DNA from 2 places in the Tateyamaria sp. LSS28 genome. Region 2 is predicted to be linked to the other one. Evidence: riboswitches for the same ligand, from Rfam matches in the RefSeq annotation. Region 2 holds a riboswitch; the other holds the start of a gene.
The links. A riboswitch is a leader RNA that binds a small molecule or an ion and turns the genes downstream of it on or off. The one in region 2 is predicted to bind cobalamin.
Positions count from the first base shown of each region.

Region 1: another riboswitch for cobalamin. It lies ahead of AC53L6_RS17210 (DUF1636 family protein); the one in region 2 lies ahead of AC53L6_RS15315 (DUF1636 family protein).

Region 1 is NZ_JCAPFI010000005.1:308,820-318,712, forward strand. It holds gene AC53L6_RS17175 (CoA-acylating methylmalonate-semialdehyde dehydrogenase) at 1-52, opposite strand, end outside; gene AC53L6_RS17180 (LysR family transcriptional regulator) at 177-1,088, shown strand; gene AC53L6_RS17185 (CBS domain-containing protein) at 1,263-1,697, shown strand; gene coaD (pantetheine-phosphate adenylyltransferase) at 1,778-2,269, shown strand; gene AC53L6_RS17195 (FecCD family ABC transporter permease) at 2,308-3,348, opposite strand; gene AC53L6_RS17200 (ABC transporter substrate-binding protein) at 3,360-4,295, opposite strand; gene AC53L6_RS17205 (ABC transporter ATP-binding protein) at 4,304-5,086, opposite strand; gene AC53L6_RS17210 (DUF1636 family protein) at 5,083-5,487, opposite strand; cobalamin riboswitch at 5,592-5,806, opposite strand; gene gap (type I glyceraldehyde-3-phosphate dehydrogenase) at 5,940-6,944, opposite strand; gene AC53L6_RS17220 (hypothetical protein) at 7,088-7,231, opposite strand; gene gap (type I glyceraldehyde-3-phosphate dehydrogenase) at 7,306-8,307, opposite strand; gene AC53L6_RS17230 (DUF808 domain-containing protein) at 8,513-9,487, shown strand; gene AC53L6_RS17235 (hypothetical protein) at 9,532-9,777, opposite strand.
Region 2 is NZ_JCAPFI010000004.1:562,779-572,671, reverse strand. It holds gene AC53L6_RS15355 (alpha-E domain-containing protein) at 1-176, shown strand, start outside; gene AC53L6_RS15350 (transglutaminase family protein) at 181-981, shown strand; gene AC53L6_RS15345 (proteasome-type protease) at 1,021-1,755, shown strand; gene AC53L6_RS15340 (5-carboxymethyl-2-hydroxymuconate Delta-isomerase) at 1,845-2,237, opposite strand; gene AC53L6_RS15335 (cobyric acid synthase) at 2,260-3,708, opposite strand; gene AC53L6_RS15330 (hypothetical protein) at 3,806-3,955, shown strand; gene cobO (cob(I)yrinic acid a,c-diamide adenosyltransferase) at 3,981-4,592, opposite strand; gene AC53L6_RS15320 (HAD family hydrolase) at 4,661-5,272, opposite strand; cobalamin riboswitch at 5,366-5,600, shown strand; gene AC53L6_RS15315 (DUF1636 family protein) at 5,686-6,060, shown strand; gene cobW (cobalamin biosynthesis protein CobW) at 6,064-7,119, shown strand; gene cobN (cobaltochelatase subunit CobN) at 7,144-9,893, shown strand, end outside.

The DNA of each region.
Region 1 (9,893 bases), on a different contig from region 2:
CCGATGTTCCTTTGACGTGGGCACCATCGATGTAGTGGGTCAGTTCCTGCATTCTGCGTCCTCCCGAGGGGGTGTTGAGTTTCGAAGTTGGCGGCAGGATAGTCTTGCAAAATATCTGGCAAAAGAGGCAAGTAGGCAAAACCATTTTGCATTTTTGCAGATTGGAAGGGGTTTTGATGCTGCCACATTGGGATGATCTGCGCCTGTTTCTGGCAGTGGCGCGCGCTGAAACGCTTTCGGCGGCCGCCAAGGATGTCCGCAAGGATGCCGCGACCTTGGGTCGGCGTGTGGCGCGACTGGAGCGGGATCTGGATGTGGTTCTGTTTCGCAAATCTCCGCAGGGATATGCGTTGACGGATGCGGGGGCGCAGTTGCTGGAGCGGGCAGAGACCGCAGAGGCCGCCATGCGCGCCGCAACGGAAGGGATTTCCGGGGCAGGGCCTACCCAAGCTGAGACCGGGTTGACCGGTCAGGTGCGCATCGGTGCGCCGGATGGATGCGCGAACTACGTGCTGCCGCAGGTCTGTGCCGCCTTGGGGAAAGCGCACCCCGCGCTCGATATTCAGATCGTTGCCTTGCCCCGGGTGTTCAACCTGTCCCGTCGCGAGGCGGATCTGGCCATTGGCGTAAGTGCACCGACAGCGGGGCAGCTGACGGTGCAACGTATTACAGATTACCGGCTGCATCTGGCTGCCAGTGAGACCTATTTGGAGGGTGCTGCGCCGCTGGCCAAGATGACCGACCTGCAGTCACACCGGATTGTTGGATACATCCCTGACATGATTTTTGATCGAGAACTGGATTATCTGGCCGATGCCGGGGTCGAACGGGTTGCACTGGCGTCCAACTCGGTCGCGGTGCAGTTGAACCTACTGCGGCAGGGTGCGGGCGTCGGTGTGGTGCACGACTTTGCCTTGCCATTCGCATCTGGTCTGCGCCGCGTGCTTCTTGACCAGATGTCTCTGTCGCGCAGTTTTTTCCTGATCCGGCATCAGTCTGATACCCGTGACCGACGGTTGAACGCGTTTGCCGAGCTTTTGGTGCAGGGCGTCCGGTCCGAGATTGCGAGACTTGAAGGGTATGTATAAATAAAATCAAGTTCTTGCGGGAATATATTCAACTTCTTTTTTGATGCTTGGGGTGCGCGCTCATGGACAAATTTCAACCGGCAGTGGATCGCCGGGCGACGTTCGTACACTTGACAGACAGGGCCTTGGCGGCAGACGCTGAGTTATGTCGCAGTATTGACGAGGTCCAGATCCATGCTTGTGCACCAGATTCTCAAGTCCAAATCCGATGACGCTGTTGTTACGGTGAAACCCGGCACGCAGGTGTCAGAAGCGGCGAAGATCCTTGCCGAGCGCAGGATCGGGACAGTCGTCGTCTCAACAGATGGGCTAACCGCCGAGGGTATCCTGTCGGAGCGCGACATCGTGCGGTTTCTGGCCAAGCGGGGTGGGGCCATCCTGAACGAGCCGGTGGACAACTTCATGACCTCGAAACTGGTGACATGCCAGCGCGACGACAAGGCGGACGATATCTTGGCCCAGATGACGGAAGGCCGATTTCGCCACATGCCCGTCGTCGAGGACGGGCAACTCGTGGGGCTGATTACCCTGGGCGACGTGGTCAAGGCGCGGCTGACCGAGCTGTCGATGGAGAAGGAAGCGCTTCAAGGCATGATTATGGGCCACTAACCAGACGCTTGCGTCGTGTTTGCTTGCAATCGCGTGTCTGAAATGCTGCATTGCGGCCAAGACGACTGACGGAGCCGCCAATGCGCATCGGCCTTTACCCTGGCACCTTCGATCCCATCACGCTGGGGCACATTGATATCATTCGGCGGGCCAGTCCCATGGTCGACAGATTGGTGATTGGCGTTGCCATCAACCGCGACAAAGGGCCTTTGTTCTCATTGGAAGAACGCGTGGCCATGATCGAGGCCGAATGCGCGAAGTTGAGCGCGCAAACGGGGACCGAGATTGTCGCCCATCCCTTTGAAAACCTGTTGATCGATTGTGCCCGCGACGTCGGAGCACAGCTTATCATTCGTGGACTGCGGGCCGTTGCCGATTTTGAATACGAATTCCAGATGGTCGGCATGAACCGCCAGCTTGATAACAGCATCGAGACTGTTTTCCTGATGGCCGAGGCGGAACACCAGGCGATTGCATCCAAGCTGGTCAAGGAAATTGCCCGCCTTGGGGGCGATGTCAGTAAATTTGTGACACCGCTTGTGAATGACGCGCTGGAACAGCGGTTCGGTTGATCTGGATCTTTCGACACGTTTGTCGAGGGAACTTTTACCTAGCCCACGCGCCGTCGCAGCAGCCAGACAAAGAAGACACCACCAATTAGCCCGGTGATGACGCCAATTGGCACCTCGTCGGGCGCCATGAATGTGCGCGCAAGAACATCAGCCCAGATCAGGAACACGGCGCCAAGCAGGGCAGAAGCAGGCAGAACGCGGGCATAGTCGCCCCCGTCGATCAGGCGCACGATGTGTGGCACCATCAGGCCAACAAAACCGATGATGCCGGAGAAGGCCACCATGACACCGGTGATCAGCGCGCCCACCACGAAAACGGAGAGGCGAAACCGAGCCACCGAAATGCCCAAAGTGGATGCTGTTTCATCCCCGATGGTCATTGCATTCAGGTTGCTGGCGTTGATCCACAGGTAAGCGCCGCCTGCGACAAGGATGGCAAATGGAAAGACAAGCTGGCCCCACTGGGCGAGGCCTAGCCCACCGAGCATCCAGAACACCACTGTGTGGGTGGCACGTGGATCACCAAGAAAGATCAGCATATTGGCCAGTGACATGACGATGAAGGACACGGCAACACCGGCCAGGATCAGACGATCTGCGCTGGTTGCCGAGGCAAACTGGGATACGGCGAGCACAAGCAGCGTCGCTGCGAGCGCACCAAGGAAGGCCAAAAGCGGTACGGTGAGCAGGCCCAGAAACAGACCCGTATGCAGCAAGGCCAGGATGGCACCAAAGGCTCCTCCGGCAGAGATGCCCAGAAGATGGGGATCGGCCAGCGGATTGCGCGTAACGGCCTGCAGGCTGGCCCCGACCATTGCAAGTCCGGCCCCGACACAACACGCCAGAAGCGCGCGGGGAAAGCGGATGTCCCACACAATCGCCTCGCGCCCCGAAGACCATACCACCGGCACCCAGTCGGGCGATATCTTGTTAGCGACTACGCCCCAAACCACCGACATCGGGATCGGGATTGCACCAAGGCCAACGGCTGCGGAAATGGAGAGCACCAGCACCACAAAACCCACGCCGATCACTAACGGGCGCGTCGGGGTACGGCTTTTTACGGTTGCGCCGGTCATCTCCATGCGTGTCACTCTGCGCGGAATGCGGCGGCGAGCGTCTTGACCGCGTTGATGTTGCGGGGACCCGGTGTTGCCTCGACATATTCCAAGGTGACGAAGCGATTATTTTTGACTGCATCAATCTCGGCAAAGGCGGGGTTGGACATCATGAAGGCGCGTTTTTCCTCAGCTGTGACCTCACCGTAATTCACGATCACAATGATTTCGGGATTGCGCTCAACCACCGCTTCCCAACCGACGGTGGCCCAACTTTTTTCAAAGTCATTCATGATGTTGGCGCCACCCGCTGCTTCGATCAGGGCGTTGGGCATGGCATAGCGCCCTGCCGTAAATGGCACATCTTCACCACTGTCATAGACAAAGACACGGGGGGCCGCCTCAAGTGGCTCTAGCTCCGCCGTAAACCCCTCCAGATCGGCGCGGTAGTCTGCGACCAATGCTTCGGCCTTGTCAGAAACGTCAAAAATCGCACCCAGGTTCAGCAGGTCGTTGTACATGTCGTCCATGCTGGCCGCGCCTTTGTCGCCGATGTGAATGCAGCTTTCCGTCAGCTCGTACACGTCGATGCCAAAGGGCGCGAGCGTTTCAGGCGTGACATCGCCTCCGACCTTCATGCCGTAGTTCCAACCGGCAAAGAAGAAGTCTGCGTCTGCTCCGATCAGCACCTCTTTGCTGGGGTATTTTGCGGACAATTCTGGCAGCGCTTCGATGCCCGCCGTCATCTCTTCGTCTAGTGTTTTCCAGCCCGAAATACCTGTGTAACCGACCATCCGGTCTGCAAGGCCCAGGACAAGCATCATCTCGGTCAGGTTCACATCGTTCGAAATTGCAGCCTGTGGCGGGGCATCGAAGGTGACAGTACGGTCACAGCTTTGCACCGTGGTTTGTGCAAATGCGCCCGTGGCGCACAGGATAGTGGTGAGGGTGGTGAGTGTGAATTTCATTGGGGGCCCTATGTCGGCAAATGGAATGAAAAATGTTTGGTATCGCTTGGGTTCAGCCGCTCGCGCCGCGCATCGACACGGAATGCGGATGACACCTGTGCTTCGGTCAGCACCTGATCGGGAGGGCCAAAGCCCTTGGTGTGGCCATTCTCAAGAAGCAGGATGGCGTCACAGGTCTGCGCGGCCATGTTCAGGTCGTGCAGCGAGACGATGATCGTCAGGTCGAGTTGGCGGATCAGGGCCAGCACTTCGAGTTGGTGGCGAATATCCAGGTGATTGGTCGGCTCATCGAGCACCAGGACCTGCGGTTCCTGCGCCAGTGCACGGGCCACCATAACCCGCTGCCGTTCTCCACCTGACAGTGTTGCCACGTCCCGATCCACGAAATCCTGAAGGTGCAACTGCTTGATCGTGCTTGCGACGATGTCAGCATCTCGTGCGCCGCTGGCGGAAAACCCGGCGCGGTGCGGTGTGCGACCCAGTGTCACGACCTCGCGCACTGTCAGTCCAAAGGAAGAGGCCTGTTCCTGCAACACCGCCGCCACACGTTGAGCTGCCAGACGGGGGGGGATGGACCAGATGTCTTCGCCCGCGATGCGAATTTGCCCGGCCGAAAGGCGGTAGTAGCGGTAGATCATCCGCAACAGTGTGGATTTGCCAGCCCCGTTTGGCCCAACGACGCCCAACACCTGTCCGGCTTCGACGCAAAAGCTGGTCGGTTTTAGCAGGGGGGCCGTGGCCCGCTGCGGTGTCCAGCTGATATTCTCAGCAACAACGTCCGCTGCGCTCATGACGCGCGCACGTCGCTGTCTTCCAGCGCGATGATGGCAGCGGGCACGCGCGCCAGTGTCGATGTGCGCAGTTTTCCGGGGCGGTTTACGGATGAACACCAGCCGTCGTCTATCCGTGTGTACTGCTGCGCAAATGCCACGAGGTCGTCTATGTCTGTGTCCGCTTCGATATCCCCAAACAGGTACGTGGCCTTGCGGGTGCCGTGATAGGCAACGGTGCAGGGGCGATCGCATCCGGCCATGCAGGCCACGCCAGAGATTTCAAACTCGTCCGTGATGCTGTCGCCCGCCGCGGCAATCGCAGCGCGCAATTTTGCAATCAGTTCATAGCCGGGTCGGCAATTGCTGCCCTTGTGCCGACAGGATGTACATATCGTGATCTTCTGTGGTGGTTGGCCCATGTCGCCCTCCGCGATAGTTCGAGGCGTACGGCAGACATGTCACTTTTGGCGGGTCGTTCCGCAAAAACCATCATGGCTTCCTGTCCGGACGCCCCGTCCGGGTTGAAGTTACATCAATGATGGCAGGTCTCCTGACTTGCGGGTCCGGGCTTGCCCGATCCTTCCCGAACGCGTGCGTTCAGTGGTGATCATCGGGGTCGCTCACCGCTCACAGTTGCGGGGGCAGTTACGGATTTGGCGCCAATTGGCATCCTCACCGTATTCCCTTTTCATCCCGGGTAGCCGTCGGCATCCGGGAACCATCACCGAAAACGATCTGCTAGAAACAGGGGCGCGTCAAGCGGGAAAGATCGAGGGGATACGCGGATATCGGCGTTGTCGTGCGGGGCCGTGGTCGCAATCAAAAAAGGCGCCCGTGCGGGGCGCCTTTTTGACTTACGATGCAGTGCGGGTCAGAGATATTTGCCCATCTCGACCGCTGTATCACCCATGCGGTTCGAGAAACCCCATTCGTTGTCATACCAGCTCAGGATACGGACCATGTTGCCATCCATGACCTTGGTCTGGTCGGTGGCAAAGATCGACGAGTGCGGATCGTGGTTGAAGTCCATTGACACCAGTTTGGCGTCCGTTACGCCCAGCACACCTTTCAGTGGACCAGCGGCGGCGGCTTCGGTCATGGCTGCGTTAATCTGCTCAACGGTCACGTCGCCATTCACCTCAACCGTGAGGTCGACACAGGATACGTTCGGTGTGGGGACGCGGATCGCCACACCGTCCAACTTGCCGTTCAGTTCCGGCATGACCAGACCAACGGCCTTGGCTGCCCCGGTCGAGGTGGGGATCATCGACAGCGCCGCTGCACGGGCGCGGTAGAGGTCCTTGTGCATCGTGTCCAGCGTCGGCTGGTCGCCGGTATAGCTGTGCACGGTGGTCATGAAGCCACGCTTGATCCCGAACTGGTCGTGCAGGACCTTTGCCACGGGCGTCAGGCAGTTGGTCGTGCACGAGGCGTTCGACACAACCACATCGTCGCCCGACAGGGCGTCGTGGTTTACACCGTATACAATGGTTTTGTCGGCATTCTTGCCGGGGGCCGAGATCAGCACGCGGCTGCTGCCATTCTCCAAATGTGCCTGGCAGGCTTCTTTCGAGGTGAAGATGCCTGTGCACTCCATCACGATGTCCACATGGCTCCAGGGCAGATCGGCCGGGTTGCGCTCTGCTGTGACCTTGATGGGGCCGTTGCCCACGTCGATGCTGTCGCCCGCGACCGTCACGGTGGCAGGGAAGCGGCCATGCACGCTGTCATATTGCAACAGGTGTGCATTTGTTTCCACGGGGCCCAGGTCGTTGATCGCGACCACCTCGATATCTGTCCGACCGCTTTCGATGATCGCGCGCAGCACATTGCGCCCGATGCGCCCGAACCCGTTGATTGCAACTTTGATGGCCATGGTATCCCCCATGTCTGGTGTCAGAATGATGTCTGAACGCGGCCCCGAGGGTCGGGGGAGCGCCGTTACCGCTAACAAATGCAAAGCGACGCGATTGTCAACCGGGGATGCCGGTCAAATCGGTGCGACATGTCGGGCGCGGGTCAGCGCCAGAACGCGATCCACTCCAGTAGCTCAGCGAATTTCTTGCCTAGGAAAATGAGGTGTTCCTTACCATACAGCATCACATCCAGGGTGATCGCGCCGATGATCAGCAGGGCAAGGACAAGGGCGATGCGGTTGGTCATAGGGCTGCGTCACAAAGAAAAAGGGCAGGGCTGTTGTGACAGCCCCACCCGATGCTTGCAACCTGTCGCGTTGTTCAGGTCAGGCGACCCATGGCAACCGCGACATCGGCCATGCGGACTGAAAACGCCCATTCGTTGTCGTACCAGGCCAGAACGCGCACCATCCGGTTGCCGACCACCTTGGTCTGGTCCGGGGCAAAGATGGACGAATGTTCGGTGTGGTTGAAGTCAATGCTGACCTTCTGTTCGTCATCATAGGCCAATACCCGGCCCATGGGACCGGCGGCGGCCTCGGCCATGGCGGCATTCACCTCATCCACTGTCACATCGCGACTGGCTTCAAATGTCAGGTCCACGGCGCTCACATTCGGTGTGGGCACGCGCATGGCGGTGCCGTCGAGCTTGCCTGCAAGGTTCGGGAGGACTTCGCCCAGAGCCTTGGCGGCACCGGTCGAGGTCGGGATCATGGCCATCGCCGCGGCGCGGGCCCGGTATAAATCGTCGTGCCGACGGTCCAGTGTCGGCTGATCGCCCGTGTAGCTGTGGATCGTGGTCATCACACCGCGTTCGATGCCAAAAGCGCGATCCAGAACCTTGGCCAGCGGGGCAAGGCAATTGGTGGTGCAGGACCCGTTGGAAATCATCCGATCATTGGCTGCCAGCTGTTCGTCGTTCACGCCGAAGACAACCGTCTTGTCCACATTCTTGCCCGGTGCCGACAGCAGCACTTTCTTGGCACCGCGCTCCATATGCACCTTAGCCTTGTCGCCGTCGTTGAACTTGCCCGTGCATTCCAGCACCACGTCAACACCGGTCCAGTCCAGTTCGTTCATGTCATAGGTCGACATCATGCGGATCGGCCCGCGGCCCAGATCCATCGTATCGTTGGTCAGTTTCACCTCGTTTGGGAAACGACCGTGCACGCTGTCATACTTGATCAGGTGGGCGGCAGTTTCCAACGGTCCAGTGGCGTTCACAGCCACCACGTCGATGTCGTTGCGCAGCGACGTTGCAATATGGCTGAGGGTGCAGCGCCCAATGCGTCCAAACCCGTTAATTCCGACTTTGATGGTCATGCTTCCGGTCGTCCTTCCGCTGGGGCAGCTTGAATGTCGCGAGCGTGATAGCCGCTGCGCCGCAATGAGAGAAGGGGAAAAGAGAATATTAATCAGAGTGTTAGCGATAAACGTGTTCCATTGTATGCAGTTCGCGCTAACAGTATGCGGAACCGCCACACTGTGTTATGCGCTAACGTAAGGACAAAACGAGGGAACGGGCGAAATGAGCGGACTTTTGGCTCTTTTGGACGACGTTGCGGGAATCGCCAAAGTGGCGGCCGCATCGGTGGATGATGTGATTGGGCAGGCGGCCAAGGCAGGGGCGAAGGCGGCTGGCGCTGTGATCGACGACGCTGCGGTAACGCCGAAATACGTTGCGGGCTTTTCAGCTGACCGCGAATTGCCAATCATCTGGCGTATCGCCAAGGGGTCGTTCAAGAACAAGCTGGTGTTCCTGTTGCCCATCGGTCTGCTGCTGGCCAACTTTGCGCCTTGGGCCATTCCGCCGCTTCTGATGCTGGGCGGAGCCTATTTGTGTTTCGAAGGGGCGGAGAAGGTGGCGCATGTGCTGGGCTGGGGCCATGGGCACGATGATTACCCAGGCAAAGAGACTGAAGTTCAAGACCCGGCGCATCTGGAAGAGCAGAAGGCCCAAGGTGCCATCAAGACCGATTTTATCCTATCGGCGGAGATCATGACGATCTCACTGGCTGCAATCCCCGAAAGCAACTTTTGGATGGAAGCCGCGACGCTGGCGGCTGTGGCCATCATGATCACCGTGGCGGTCTATGGATCGGTTGCATTGATCGTGAAGGCGGACGACGCAGGCCTTGCCATGGCAAACAATGGTCGCCTTGGCCTGACACGGGCGCTGGGACGTGGGCTGGTCAAGGTGATGCCAGGCTTTATGAAGCTGCTGACAATCGTTGGTACGGCGGCCATGCTTTGGGTTGGCGGGTCCATCATTGTGCACGGCTTGGCAGAAATGGGTTGGCACACACCGGAAGAGATAATCTATGGCCTCGGCAAATCGGCGGGAGCCATGGTAGAGGGGGCGTCGGGCTTTGTGTCTTGGATCACCAAGGCTGGCGTTGATGGAATCTTGGGCCTTGCCTTGGGCTTTGTACTCATCCCGGTTGGAGAAAAGATCATCACGCCGATCTGGCGTGGTGTATCTGCATCGCTTTCGCGCGCCTGATCATTAAGCCTAAGTACAATTTTCCGGTCGCGGACGATCTGATGTCAGACCGTTTCCGCGTGCGGCTTGGGGCTGATCTTGGCGTCCACCATCGAGTCCTGAGATTCTGCCGCAGAAGACATGGGCAGGGCGGGATCACACGCATCTTTTCTAAGCGAAACAAGCATCGTCATGGCACCGGTCAAAGCCGCCCCGCCGAACGAATAGATAAGCAGGGCAACCCACCAACTGGCGCCCATTGCCAAAGCTGTTATTGCCCCACCGGCGGCCAGAATTGTGGCTATGATCAATATGCCAATCACGCGTGCCCTATTGTTTGCGCTCACTCTCCAAATACGTGTGTGCCAGTTTCCACACCTGAGACACTAAGAACAGCACAAAATTTCAACCGGGGCGTTAACGGCAC
Region 2 (9,893 bases):
AATACGCGACCCGGCACACCTGCCAATCCCTCGCCGACGCGCTTTGTTCGAAATTCAAGGCGCACGACATGAACGCCATCTTTGACTATGGTCTGCACGAATTCATCACGGATTTCCTGCGGGACAGCGCGGCCCTGGGTCGCCAGATCGAAATTGACTACCGATTTATTGAATGACCCCATGCGCCTGAACGTTCTTCACAAAACCCACTACACCTACGACGCGCCTGTTCCATACGGGCTGCAGCAGGTCCGCCTGCGTCCCAAGTCCCGCCTTGGTCAATTGGTCGAAGAATGGCGTATCGATGTGACCGGGGGGCAGGTAGAGGTGTCGTTCGAAGATGAGCACGCAAATGCAGTTGATCTGGTCAGCTTCGCGTCGGGCCAGACCGAGATTGAGATCACTTGTGCCGGCATTGTCGACGTCGAAGACAAGGCGGGCATTGTAGGACCGCAAGGCGGATATGTTCCCTTGTGGCTGTTCCGGCGCAGTACGGTGCTGACCAAACCGGGTGAGCACGTGCAGGCGTTGGCAGACAGCGCGCCCGCAAACTGCAGCGATCTGGATCGGCTGCACGCCCTGTCCGCCCATGTTCTTGAACAGGTGCCTTACTCAACTGATCAGACGGCCTCTGACCTCACGGCGGAAGCCGTGATGGAGGCAGGTCATGGTGTATGCCAGGACCATGCCCATGTGTTCATCACGGCGGCCCGCCTACTCGGGTTTCCTGCCCGCTATGTCTCGGGATACCTGATGATGGATGATCGGGTCGATCAGGACGCCAGCCATGCCTGGGCAGAAGCGTATGTGGAAGGCTTGGGTTGGGTGGGGTTCGACATTTCCAACGGCATCTCGCCCGACGCACGTTACGTGCGTGTCGCCACGGGCCTTGACTATCGCGGGGCCGCCCCGATTTCCGGTTTACGCTATGGTAACGCCGGGGAAGATATGTCTGTGACCTTGCAGGTGCAGCAGCAATAGCGCAGATTTGCCGCGACTCGGGGCGGGGACACACAAGATATGACCTATTGCGTAGGGATGCGGTTAGATGCCGGACTGATTTTTATGTCCGACACACGCACCAATGCGGGCGTCGACAACATCTCGACCGTGAAGAAAATGCACACTTGGGAGGTGCCAGGTGAGCGCGTCATCGTGATCATGACAGCCGGAAACCTTGCGACCACGCAATCCGTCATCTCGCTTCTGGATGAGCGTTCAAAGGCCCCGGAAGATCGCAGCCCGTCGATCCTTGAAGCGCCGTCTATGTTTCAGGTTGCGAGAGAGGTTGGGCGGACGCTGAAAGAGGTGATCCAATCCAACGCCACAACGGGCATGGAAGCCGATGGCGCGTTTGGCGCAACCATGATCATCGGTGGGCAAATCAAGGGATCGCCGCCCCGCCTCTTCCTTGTCTATCCCGAAGGGAACTTCATCGAAGCTTCGGATGACACGCCGTTTTTCCAGATTGGCGAAGCGAAGTACGGCAAACCCATCATCGTCCGTGCCCATGATCCGGCCATGCGTTTTGAGGATGCGGTAAAGCTGCTCATGGTCAGCTTTGACTCTACCATCAAGTCGAACCTGTCAGTGGGCCTGCCACTTGATTACTTGACCTATGATCGCGACAGCCTGTCTATCACCCATGCCGAGCGGATCGAAGCGGATGACCCGTATTTCCAGACGGTTTCGAATGGATGGGGGCAAGCGCTGAAGGTCGCCTTTGATCAATTGCCTGAATTTGCCTTCAAGTGATCCCGCAGGCGCTGCGCGACGACATATTTTAGGGGGCTCCGCCCCCGCCCTGCGGGCTCCCCCGTGGTATTTTCAGTCAGAAGAAACTTCTAGTGCATGTCCGGCGGCAAGTAGTTGCGGATCGAGCTGGTTTTGCGGCTGTGGTTTTGGTCGATCTCTCGAAGTTCGACTGACAGCATGAAAGGGTGATGCGCCATGTGATCTGCGGTATAGGACTTGGCCGCCTCAAAGACCGCATCTGTGGCAGCGGTTTTCTGGTCCTCGGTCCGCCCGACGGCCAACCGGATCACAATGTCGATGAAACCGTGTTTTGGATCACCATCCGCGATCACGCTGTGTTGTGCAGCATGTGCGCGCACCCGAATACCCGCCGCAGGAAACACACCGGTAGCTGCCGCTGCATCCTTTAACGCACGGCAAAGGCCGTGCATGTCCAACTGACTTTCGAGATTGGCGGAGTAGTCGATCACGATATGAGGCATGTGCCGACTCTGTGCCCCCACCCTATCGTGCGCAAGCCAAAAGCGCGTCGATGTCGAGATGGGTCTCGAGATGATCCGCCAATGCGTCAAGCGTTGTTTCCACGGTATCGGCGTAAGACTGGTTGCCATGGTTCACAGCGAATCCCGCCAACCATGCCCGGCGAAAGCCATCATCGCGGAACATGCCATGCAGGTAACTGCCGGCAATCCGTCCATCTGCGCTGATCGCACCCTCATTCTGCCCCGCGACCTGCGCAAATGGACGCGCGCGATCGGGTCCCTCGCTGCGTCCAATGTGAATTTCATACCCGTGAAAGGCTTGCGCCGTTGGAACATGGACCGCCTCGATGGTGGTCAACCGTTTGTCATCTGTCATCTTGGTCTGGATATCCAGCAATCCGATCCCATCCGTAGCGCCTGCAGGCCCTTCAATGCCCTCAGGATCATCCACCACCCGTCCAAGCATCTGGAACCCGCCACAGATCCCTAAGACAGACCCACCGCGCCGCGCGTGGGCACGGATATCCTCGTCCCAGCCCTGGTCCCGCAGAAATTGTAGATCGCCCCGCGTCGATTTGCTGCCCGGGATGATCACCACGTCCGTGTCCGCAGGCAACGGTTGGCCCGCATGCAGCATGGTCAACCGCACCCCCGGCTCCTGTGCCAACGGGTCAAGATCATCGAAATTCGCGATACGCGACAGCTTGAGGCACACGATGTGCAGGCCATCCGGGCGGCGCGGTGTCGCGATATCCAGCGCATCCTCTGCTGGCAGTTTCCAGGCATCCGGAAACCAAGGCACCACGCCAAAGCCACGCCACCCTGTGTGTTTTTCAATCAGGGCGTAACCATCGTCAAACAGGCGCGGATCACCACGAAAGCGATTGATCAGAAAGCCCTGGATCAGTGCGGCGTCTTCCGGATCAATCACAGACTGCGTTCCCACAACCTGCGCAATCACCCCGCCACGGTCGATGTCACCAGCCAGGATCACGGGGCAGTCGGCGGCGCGGGCAAAGCCCATATTGGCAATATCACCGGGGCGCAGGTTCACCTCGGCCGGGCTGCCCGCCCCTTCGACCAGCACCAGATCATGTGCCTGCTTCAACCGATCAAAGCTGTCGAGTACATGTTCCATAAGCTGCGGCTTTAGCGCGGCGTATTCCCGCGCCTTCACCGTGGTCAGGCGCTTGCCCTGCACCACGACCTGGCTGCCCACATCCGTCTCAGGCTTCAGAAGCACCGGGTTCATGTCGGTATGCGGTTCCAACCCGCAAGCCATGGCCTGCAGCGCCTGGGCGCGGCCAATCTCGCCCCCATCGGTCGTCACGGCGGCATTGTTCGACATGTTTTGCGGCTTGAAAGGGGCGACGGATATGCCTCGGCGCTTTGCCGCGCGGCACATACCCGACACCAGCATCGACTTGCCGACATTCGAGCCCGTGCCTTGAAACATGAGGGCTTTCGCCATGATACCTCCATCCTGACAACCCAGAAATGCCAGATTCGTCGCGCATGCTGATGCGACGATCACTTACATGACACCACACAAACGAAACGGAAAGATCATGTTGGATTTCACAAACACACCCGAACGCCGCAAGCGCGCGGCCAAGGCGCGGGCACGCAAAACGATGATCCTGATGGGGCTGGCAATCGCTGTACCAGCGGCAGCTTGGGCCATCGACCTCGACACTGTCGCAGCGCTTTTGAGCTAAACCTCTCGCTGCCCTATGGGCGGCCTCAGAATTCCACGCCCTTCTGCGCCTTCACGCCCAGATCTTTGAAGGGGTGCTTCACCAACGTCATCTCGGTCACGAGGTCCGCAGCCTCTATCAGTTCGGGCTTCGCGTTCCGGCCTGTCAGCACCACATGCGTCATCTCGGGCTTTTCTGTCATCAGGAAATCCACAACCTCGTCGATATCCAGATAATCGTAGCGCAACGCGATGTTGATCTCGTCCAGCAAGACAAACTGGATCTCGGGATCAAGGATCTGCTCCTTGGCAATCTTCCACCCATTCTGCGCCGCCGCGATGTCCCGCTCACGGTCCTGGGTTTCCCAAGTGAACCCTTCTCCGGACACAAAAAACCGGCACTCATCCGCGAACCGGTCCCGTAGGAACGTCTTTTCCCCGGTGTCCCAATTGCCCTTGATGAACTGAACCACCGCACAGGGCATACCATGCGAAATGCAACGCATGATCATCCCGAACCCGGACGAGGATTTGCCCTTGCCCGGCCCGGTATGGACCATGATCAGACCCTTCTCCTCGGTCTTGGTCGCCATCATCTTGTCGCGGGCGGCCTTGATCTTTTTCATCTTGGCATTGTGGCGTTCGGTGATGTCGTCCATGGCGTCCTCCGGTGTTGGTCGACCAAGTGGTGCCACTATTTGACCGGCGCGACCAGAGGCGTTTGTGCCTATCGGGCCAAGCGATCCAGAAACGGCCCAAGACCATCACGCGTGTTATCGGCAAAATGGTAGGCGTGCCAGCCACGCGCTTGTGCTGCGTCAACATTCCGTTTCGAATCGTCCACCAGAACATGGGACGCAGCAGCTGCACCCGTCCAATCCTCGATCTGCGCAAAATAGGCATCCTCGGGTTTCGCACAGCCCATGCGACCGGAGGCAAAGACCCGTTCAACCCGATCGGCAAACCCCATCTCTGTCTCGATATACGCTGCCCGGCGCGCCTCGTTATTTGTGCCGATCACGTGGCGAAACGCCGAACGCTCCAAGTGCGGCAGGACAGCCGGGTCAGGACGGGCATCCTTGGCAAACCAGTAGGCAAGAAAGGCGTCCACGTCGATCTCTTGCTCCAAGCCGGCGATCCACTCGGACAGGGCGTCGCGCAGGTCTCGCTCGCCTCGTATGATAGAGCGAATGCGCTCGGGCCGGAACAGATGCGATTGCAAGGTGTCCAGCCGCACACCCCAATCGTCAAACAGAGCATCCGCCCAGACAAATCGCCCGTCCACCATGTTGTCGTTCAGAACACCATCGAAATCCCAAACAATGACCTGTTCCTTCATGGCAAGCTCCGCACTCTCAAACGAGCTCCACCGTAACGCAACGACCCATTGTTCACCATTGCGTTCCCGCTTGACTCTGTATCGCCGCCCGCGCACTACGGTTCTGCTGGTGCCCGGGGTCCGCTTCGGGTGAAAAGGGAATGCCGCGCAGGAATTTTCGAGTGAAAATTCTTGTCAAAGCAGCCGCCCCCGCGACCGTGACCGGAGAGGTCCCCCCACGCCACTGGCCAAGCGCCGGGAAGGCAGGGTGGCCGATGAGGCCCGCTCTCAATGGAGAGGCGCCTCGAAATCCGCAAGCCGGGAGACCTGCCAGCGAGAGAAGACGAAACCGGACGGGGTGTGCCGGGTGTCGGGAACCAACGGCCCCCTCGCCGCCCGCCATCTGCCATGCTGTCCCCTGACAGGGAAAGAACATGGCCGATCTGCCCCCCGTGGAACTCTTGGTCTGCGTGAAATGCCGCCGCGAGTTGGAGGTGCCTGAGGACGGCACGCGCCCCGGCGAAGCGTTACACGCCGAACTTGCCAACCGCACCATGCCCGAGGGCGTGACGCTCAAAGCCGTTGAATGCCTGTCCAACTGCTCGTCCGGCTGCTCGGTCGCCGTGCGCGGTGGTGCGCAGCGCTGGACCTATGTCTACGGCAACCTGATGGAAGACCGAGACGCCGACATAGTGGTCGATGGTATCGCCAAATATGCCGCCACCACCGACGGCATCGTGCCGTGGCGCGAGCGCCCCGAACATTTCCGCAAAAACTGCATCGCCCGCATCCCCCCGCCGGAGTTCTGATCTATGGCAAACTTGAACAAAGTCCCCGTCACCGTCATCACCGGCTTTCTCGGCTCCGGCAAGACGACCCTTGTGCGTCACCTGATGCAGAACCCGCAAGGCAAGCGACTTGCCGTGATCGTCAACGAGTTCGGCGATGTGGGCGTGGACGGCGACATCCTCAAAAGCTGCGCCATTCCCGACTGCCCGGCCGAGAACATCATGGAGTTGGCCAACGGCTGCATCTGCTGCACCGTGGCCGACGACTTCATCCCGACAATCGAGGCACTGATGGCCCTCGACCCGCAGCCCGAACACATCCTGATCGAAACCTCCGGCCTCGCTCTGCCCAAACCGCTGCTCAAGGCGTTCGACTGGCCCGATATCCGCAGCCGCATCACGGTGGACGGTGTGATCGCTTTGGCCGATGCCGAAGCGGTGGCCGCGGGCCGCTTCGCCCCGGATGTGGCGGCCGTCGACGCCCAGCGCGAAGCCGATGACAGCCTTGATCACGAAACTCCCCTTTCGGAAGTGTTCGAGGATCAGATCAGCTGCGCCGACATCATCCTGCTGACCAAACCCGACCTTGCGGGCCCCGAGGGCATTGCCAAGGCCAAAGAGGTGATCGCCGCCGAAGCGCCCCGCACCTTGCCTGTCGTGGAAGTCGCCGAAGGGGCAGTCGATCCCCGCGTGATCCTTGGGCTGGAAGCGGCTGCCGAAGACGACATGGACGCGCGCCCGTCCCACCACGACGGGCATGACGACCACGAACATGACGACTTTGAAAGCGTCATCATCGACATCCCCGAAGCCAGCGATCCGGCGGAACTGGTTGCCCGCATCGAAGCGATGGCCAAGACGCAGAACATCCTGCGGGTCAAAGGCTACGCCGCCGTCGCTGGCAAGCCCATGCGCCTACTGGTCCAGGCCGTCGGTGCCCGTGTCCGCCACCAGTTCGACCGCCCGTGGGGGCCGGACGAGGCGCGGCAGGGCCGTTTGGTCGTGATTGCCGAACATGACGACGTGAACGAAGCAGCCATTCGCGCCGCCCTGGTCCAAGTCACCGAAGCCGCCGAGTAACGAAACCGCCCCAAGGCCCCAGCCATGCATGTCGTCTTCCGCGAAAGCCACGGGCTCGAAGAGACCGAGACACCCACCGATCTGGGGCAGACGCCTGCGGATCTGGTGGTGCTGTCGTTCTCGGACAGCGACCTTGGCGCCTTCGCGGCGGCATGGCACCGGGCGGACGGCAAGCTGCCCACGGTACGGCTCGCCAATTTGGTGGGCCTCAAGCACCCTCTGTCCGTCGACACCTATGTCGAACAGACACTTGAAGGGGCCAAGGGCATCCTGATCCGCCTGATCGGGGGTGTGCCCTATTGGTCCTACGGGTTGCAACAGGTCGAAGCACTGTGTCGCGCCAAGGGCATCGCGCTGGCTGTCCTGCCCGCCGATGGGCGGCCCGATACGCGGCTGGATGAAATCTCGACCCTCCCCGTATCCACTCTCCGACGCCTCGCGCATCTCTGTGACACTGGCGGCGCAGTCGCGGCGCAAGCAGCACTTGCACAAATGGCGTTGGCCTCCGGTCTATACGCGGGTCCCGTCAAAGGCTCCAAGGCACTGCCAACCGTCGGCGCATGGACACCCGAAGATGGCGTGACCTGTCCGCTGGTGCATGGCGCCGATACCCGCCCCCTGATCATCGCGACTTTCTACCGCGCCTATCTGTCCGCTGCGGACCTGTCACCGATCAAGGCGACGTTCCAAGCCCTGCGTGCCCGTGGCTTCCGCGTGCTCGGCCTCTTCGCGCCTTCGCTCAAAACCCCGGACGCGGCAGCTTGGATGGCCCGCCAGATCGCACATCAGAAACCCACCGCCATTGTCAACGCCACCGCCTTCTCCGGCATCGGCGCAAACGGCGCGTCACCCCTTGATGCGGGCGATGTCCCGGTTTTCCAGATCGCACTCGCCACGTCCACCCGAGAGGCCTGGGACGAGGCAGAGCGCGGCCTTTCCCCCACCGACCTCGCCATGCACGTGGTTCTGCCCGAGGTGGATGGCCGCCTGTTTGCCGGTGTTGCATCGTTCAAAGAACCGCAGCCGCGCGACGACGACCTGCAATTCGCCCGCTATGCGCACAAGGCCGACACCAAACGCATAGAGATGGTTGCGGACCGGGTAAAAGCGTGGACAGACCTTGCCACGACCCCGGCAAAGGAACGCACCCTCGCGCTTGTGCTCAGCACTTACCCGGGCAAGGACTGGAACATGGCTCATGCCGTGGGTCTGGATGCGCTCGCCTCGACCGATGCGATCCTTGCCGACTTGCAAAACACGGGCCACAATACCGACCTGACACCCGTCACAAGCGCACTCGAAACTGAGACGATCACTTGGCCGCTCACCGACTACAAGGCAGCGCTGTCAACTCTACCCCAATCGCTACGAGACGATCTCTATGCTGCATGGGGCGGCCCCGACGATGACGCTGACAAGGGACACTTCCACTTCCCCGCCACCCGCCGGGGCAATGTCCTGGTCGCCCTGCAACCAGAACGCGGCACACCCGACGCGCGGGACGACGACTACCACGACCTCAGCCGCGTCCCCCGCCACGCCTATGTCGCTTTCTACCTCTGGCTCCAAAGCCAGACCCAAGCCCTGATCCACATCGGCGCGCACGGCACTCTCGAATGGCTGCCCGGCAAGTCCGTTGCGTTGTCGGATAAATGCTGGCCCGAGGCGCTGACCGGCACCCTGCCTGTCATCTACCCCTTCATCGTGAACGACCCGGGCGAGGCCGCTCAAGCCAAACGCCGCATCGGGGCTGTCACACTTGGCCACCTGCCCCCCCCGATGAAGGACAGCGCCAAACCCGACAGGTTCATCCGGCTCGAAACCCTGCTCGATGAATTTTCCAACGCCGATGGCCTCGACCCCAAGCGCCGCGACCGGCTGCACGACGACATCCGGGCCGAGGCGCAGGCCATCGGGGTCGAAAATGACCTTGGCCTCGACCGCGCCAGCTGTTCGGCAGAGGCGATCACCCGCATCGACCGCTTCGTCTGCGATATCAAGGAAAGCCAGTTCGGTGACGGGCTGCACATCTGGGGTCAAGGGGCTGACACCGAGCGCAGCGCCTTGATAGACGCGCTCAATGGCAAGCGCATCGCCGGTGGCCCCTCCGGCTCCCCCCATCGTGGGCGGAGCGACGTGCTGCCCACGGGCCGCAATCTCTACACCACCGATCCCCGTTCGGTCCCAACCCGCGCCGCCTATGCCCAAGGCGTCAAACTGGCCGAGGAATTGGTCCGCCGCCACTTGCAGGAAGAAGGCGACTGGCCCCGTGGCCTGATCGTCGACCTTTGGGGCTCCGCAACGATGCGCACGGCGGGTGAGGAATTCGCGATGGCCCTGCACCTTCTGGGCGTGAAACCGGTTTGGGACCAATGTTCCGAGCGCGTCTCCGGCATAGAAGTGCTGCCCATTACCGACCTTGACCGCCCCCGGATCGACGTCACCCTGCGCGTCTCCGGCCTCTTCCGCGACGTATTCCCCACGCTATCCGCCCTCTTTGCCCAAGCCGTCCGCGCGCTCAGCCAACGCGATGAGGCTCCCGACTGGAACCCCTACGCCGGCACGGTACCGGATGCCCGCGTCTACGGCCCCGCTCCCGGCAGCTTTGGCCTTGGTATGGGCGGAGACATAGAGACGTTCACCGAGGACGCCCGGGTTGCCGCGGGGCAGGCGTGGCTCGCAGCCAGCGCCTATGCCCTTGACGGCCCAACCGCGACGAAGGACGAAGATGGCATCCGTGCCCGCGTCGCAGCAGCCGACAGCTTTGTCCACCT